DNA from 2 places in the Neobacillus sp. YIM B06451 genome. Region 2 is predicted to be linked to the other one. Evidence: a T-box and tRNA genes for the amino acid it is inferred to sense, from the RefSeq annotation. Region 2 holds a T-box; the other holds one or more tRNA genes.

Region 1 (2,400 bases), on a different contig from region 2:
GTCGCCTTCCTCATCGACTTTCAGGAAAAATATATCGATGTCATCATCCGTCTCTTCCTGCAGGTCCTCAAGGAAGCTAACAGCCGCATACGGGGTACCGTCAACTTCCATTATGGCCAGTACCTCAACCTGCGCTTCCTCATTATTTTCATCGCTTATTGTAAAGATTTCGCCAACTTCAATTTTTTCCATCATGCTTCCCCTCGCTTTAAAAGAATGCTTTCTTTCATTGTTTTCCCTTTGGAGAACAAATTAATGCCTACAAACATTCAATCATGAATCAAATTCCTTTATTTTCGCCAGTTTTTCTACCAGCACCATACACCTTTTACCGTCAAGTTCGAATATGTACATGGAATTTTCCTTTTCTACAAGGAGTTTCCTGAATTGAATATCGCCTTCCATGTTATTCTCTTTAACGAGCTCTGTCAATTTATTAAAAATTTGTTCTTTATTCGGTTCAATGGTTGAAGCAATCTTGATCGGCATCGGCATTCCCGGAATTTTATAGGTCACTAGAATCACTGTATCCAAATGGCTTCACTCCTTACATGGACAATTCGACACTTCGTGTGTTTTCCCTGCACGGGATGAAAAACTTTTTCTCCGCCCGGCAATTGTTTATACTTAAAAAAAAACTGTTATTGGGAGACTCGTTATGGATAAAAAAGACCTTCAAGAACAGATCATCCAGAACTATCAGGCTGATGAAAAGATGATGATCCTTATTTTTGCCCAATGGTGCGTCAATAATGGGTTAGATCCGGAAGAACTGTATTTGAGTGCCTATCCGGGACAGAAAGGAAACCATGCTCTTAGGGAAGCCATAGAGCTCACTGTTCCAAAAGGGGAAGCCGGAGAAGTGCCGGACAATACCGTTCTTGGCGCTTTATCCCTTTTTGGCAACGACGATCTTGCTTTCATTGTATCCGAAGAAATCCGCAGACGGAAGAAAAAAGGGAATGCCGAATAACTGTAGAAGGATTGGACAAACTAGAGCGGAAAGCCTGTAGCTCAACGGCAGAGCGGCCGCGGCCTGGATTGCCAGGCTGATGTGCATCTAGCAGGTTCAATTCCCGCCAGGCTTTTTAGAAAAATGCTTCTAAAATTGTCTTATAAATCAGGCATGCCCATGAACCCGGCATGCCTTTTCCCGTTTATTCTTCGTATTCGATGGTAATGCCTGATTCGTGCCTTTTCGAAAGAATTTTATCCGTTTTCCTATATTCCTTCGATTTGAACACTATGTCAAAATCATAATCCGGTGGATACAGTTCGCTAGCCGCAATTTTTAGTTCCAGGCACTTATGATTGTATTTCTTCTTTTCCCCTTTTACCTGGACGATGTAATTCCCCAGCTCATCAGGGCCTTTATAAATAATCCCGTATTCGTTCCCGGGAGAAATAACGACATTGTCCCCCATGTTAAAAGAAGCAACTTCCTTCGCTGCGCCATTCATTTCATTTTTTACCCTTTGTTGGTGCCGGTTGACGATAATTTGCCGTTCCATTTCGATTAAGCGCCGATTATCTGTTACTAAATCGGAATAATCCTTTTCTTCCCTGTAGGTGATCCGGTGCGCCCTCTTGATAAGTTCAGGATGCATGCCAAGCTTCAGCGCTATCGCAAACGCCTGGCTCTTGCCGCCCTTTCCGATGGTCAGCCTGTATGTTGGCTGAAGCGTATCAAGGTCAAATTCCATTGACCCGTTGATAAATCCGTCGTGCTGATTGGCAAAATCCTTTATTTCGCTGTAATGCGTCGTCGCCAGCAAAGTAGCGCCTTTTGCGTATAGCTGCTCAAGGATAGCGGCCGCAAGCCCCATCCCTTCTCCCGGGTCCGTTCCGGATCCAAGTTCGTCAAGAAGGACGAGGGTACGGTCATTTGTTTCCTTCAGGATTTCAATAATGTTTACAATTCTTGAACTGAATGTGCTCAAGTTATCCAAAATACTTTGACCATCGCCGATATCAACGAGGATTTTCTGATAGACAGCAATCTCACTTCCCTCTGAAACCGGAATGAAGAGACCAGATTGCACCATCAACGTTAATAGGCCAACTGTTTTGATCGAGACTGTTTTCCCTCCGGTATTCGGCCCGGTAATCACGAGCGCGTTTTCCGGACTGCCAAGCGCTAACGTGAGCGGGACAGCCTTGCTGCCTAGCAGCGGATGCTTGGCGCCTTTAAGGTTAATAACATGCGATTCATTGACCAAAACCTTTTTGCCGTTAATTGCACGTGCGTATTTCGCCTTTGCGAACAAGAAATCATAATGGACCATCGTTTCCACCGCTAAGCGGATTTTCTGTTCATTTGCTTCCACAAGCCCGGTCAAATAGGAAAGGATTTTCTGGATTTCTGCTTCCTCGTCGGACTTCAGCCACAATAGCTGTTCG
Region 2 (2,400 bases):
AGGACGGGATATTCTCCCGTCCTGGTTTCTTTAGTCAGGCTTAATTTCTGTCCGTCCACCCATGTACGGCCTTAGCACTTCAGGGATAGTGACAGTTCCATCTTCCTGCTGGTAGTTCTCAAGGATCGCGGCGACTGTACGCCCGATAGCGAGGCCGGAACCATTCAGAGTGTGAACGTGTTCCGGTTTCGCGCCAGGTTCGCGGCGGAAGCGGATATTCGCCCTTCTTGCCTGGAAAGCTTCGAAATTACTGCAAGAAGAAATTTCCCGATACGTATTGTAGCTTGGTATCCAAACTTCGATATCGTACTTTTTGGCGGCGGTAAAGCCAAGGTCTCCTGTACACATGCTTAGGACACGGTATGGAAGCTCGAGAAGCTGAAGTACCTTTTCCGCGTCAGCAGTAAGCTTTTCAAGCTCATCGTAAGATTCCTCCGGCTTTACGAACTTCACTAGTTCCACTTTATTGAACTGGTGCTGGCGGATAAGCCCGCGGGTATCACGTCCGGCAGATCCAGCCTCAGAACGGAAGCAGGCGCTGTATGCCGCATAGCGGACCGGCAGTTGGTCCCCATTCAAAATCTCATCCCTATGAAGGTTTGTTACTGGGACTTCGGCAGTCGGAATCAGGAAGTAATCTTCGCTTTCAATCAGGAAGGCGTCCTCTTCAAATTTCGGAAGCTGGCCTGTACCTGTCATACTCGTCCGATTGACCAGGTATGGAGGGAGCACCTCTTTGTAGCCATGCTCATCGACATGAAGATCGAGCATAAAGTTCATCAATGCCCGTTCAAGCCTTGCACCCAGTCCTTTGTAAAAGACAAACCTGCTGCCGGCCACCTTTGTGGCACGCTCGAAATCAAGGATTTTCAAGTTGTCGGCGATATCCCAATGCGGTTTAGGCTCAAAACCGAAATCCCGTACTTCCCCCCACTTTTTGATTTCTACGTTCTCGTCTTCCGTTTCTCCGACCGGAACGCTTTCATGCGGCAAGTTCGGGATGCTCAATAAAAGCATATCGAGCTCTTCCTCAACCCCGCGAAGCTCGTCATCAAGTTCCTTAATGCGGTCGCCGACCTCGCGCATTTCAGCAATCAACTGGTCCGCATCTTTTTTCTCGCGCTTTAAAGCGGCAACCTGCTGGGATACCTCATTCCGCTTTCCCTTCAGCTGTTCGGCCTCGACAATCAAATCACGCCTTTTCCTGTCCAGGCTCTCGAACTTCCCGAGGTCTGTGAGGTCTTCACCCCGATGCTGCAACCTCTTCTTCACTCCTTCAAAATCCGCGCGTAACACTTTAATATCCAGCATGCTCCAACACTCCTTTTTATTTTGTTCAGTTGAGGCCGGGCTGTTTTTTTGGACGCAAAAAACTCCCGTCCCCAAAACAGGGACGGGAGTTAACCCGCGTTGCCACCCTGGTTGGCCGCACACTGCAGCCCACCTCAATTTCATAACGGTTTGACCCGAAAGCACTTACTTGCCAAAAGGCGTTCCATGCTTTGCTCAAGGACGGATTCACAGGCGCCACACACCGGTTCTCACCTGCCACCGGCTCTCTTAAGAGTGGGATTCCCGTTACTTTTTCCTCTCAACGCTTTTCCACTATTGTAAATTTGTACTTTTTAATGTACTACAATTATCGCCTTATTGCAAATACTTTATTCCCACTCTTTATGCAGGCTGTCTGTATTTCGCTTCTTCCGCCATTTTGATAAAGTAGGCGGCGAGCCTATGGTCTTCCGTCAGCTCTGGATGGAAGGAACAGCCCAGAAATTGTCCCTGCCTTGCAGCTACAATCCTATCATTGTGAGTAGCAAGTACCTCGACCCCTTCACCCACTTCAACGATATGCGGAGCTCGGATAAACACAGCTGTGAACGAATCGGCTACCCCTTTTATTTCAAGGTCGGCTTCAAAGCTTTCACGCTGTCGGCCAAAGGAATTCCGCTCAACCGTTACATCCATCACGCCAATGTGGGGCTCATCGTATCCGACGATATTTTTTGCCAAAAGAATTAGCCCGGCGCATGTTCCGAACATCGGCCTTCCGGAAGCCGCAAAGGCCCTCAGCTCTTCCATGAATCCGTATTTATCAATGAGTTTCCTCATCGTCGTGCTTTCGCCGCCGGGAAGAATCAGGCCGTCCAAATCTTTTAGCTGGTCTACCGATTTAATTTCTACAGGCTCCGCGCCGGATGCAACGACCGACTGGACATGCTCCCTGACTGCGCCTTGTAAGGCTAATACACCGATCTTAACCATATTACCAGCCGCGTTCCTGCATACGGTCAGCCATGGCAAGGGAAGAAATTTCAATCCCTTTCATTGGAGTACCGAGGTTTTTCGACAATTCTGCGATGAGTTTGTAATCCTGGTAGTGGGTAGTCGCTTCGACAA

What was found. The T-box of region 2 lies ahead of serS (serine--tRNA ligase). A T-box ahead of a tRNA ligase gene usually reads a tRNA of that ligase, here a tRNA-Ser.
Region 1: it has a tRNA-Ser gene. The T-box ahead of serS (serine--tRNA ligase) is inferred to sense a tRNA for this amino acid. The anticodon was not compared.

Annotation. Positions count from the first base shown of each region.
Region 1 is NZ_JAVFKJ010000003.1:408,259-410,658, reverse strand. Features, by position in the region: gene RB160_RS09640 (DUF1292 domain-containing protein) at 1-192, opposite strand, end outside; gene RB160_RS09635 (hypothetical protein) at 274-534, opposite strand; gene RB160_RS09630 (hypothetical protein) at 659-973, shown strand; tRNA gene RB160_RS09625 (tRNA-Ser) at 1,004-1,088, shown strand; gene RB160_RS09620 (endonuclease MutS2) at 1,158-2,400, opposite strand, start outside.
Region 2 is NZ_JAVFKJ010000025.1:9,492-11,891, forward strand. Features, by position in the region: gene serS (serine--tRNA ligase) at 31-1,311, opposite strand; T-box leader at 1,387-1,604, opposite strand; gene pdxT (pyridoxal 5'-phosphate synthase glutaminase subunit PdxT) at 1,675-2,265, opposite strand; gene pdxS (pyridoxal 5'-phosphate synthase lyase subunit PdxS) at 2,267-2,400, opposite strand, start outside.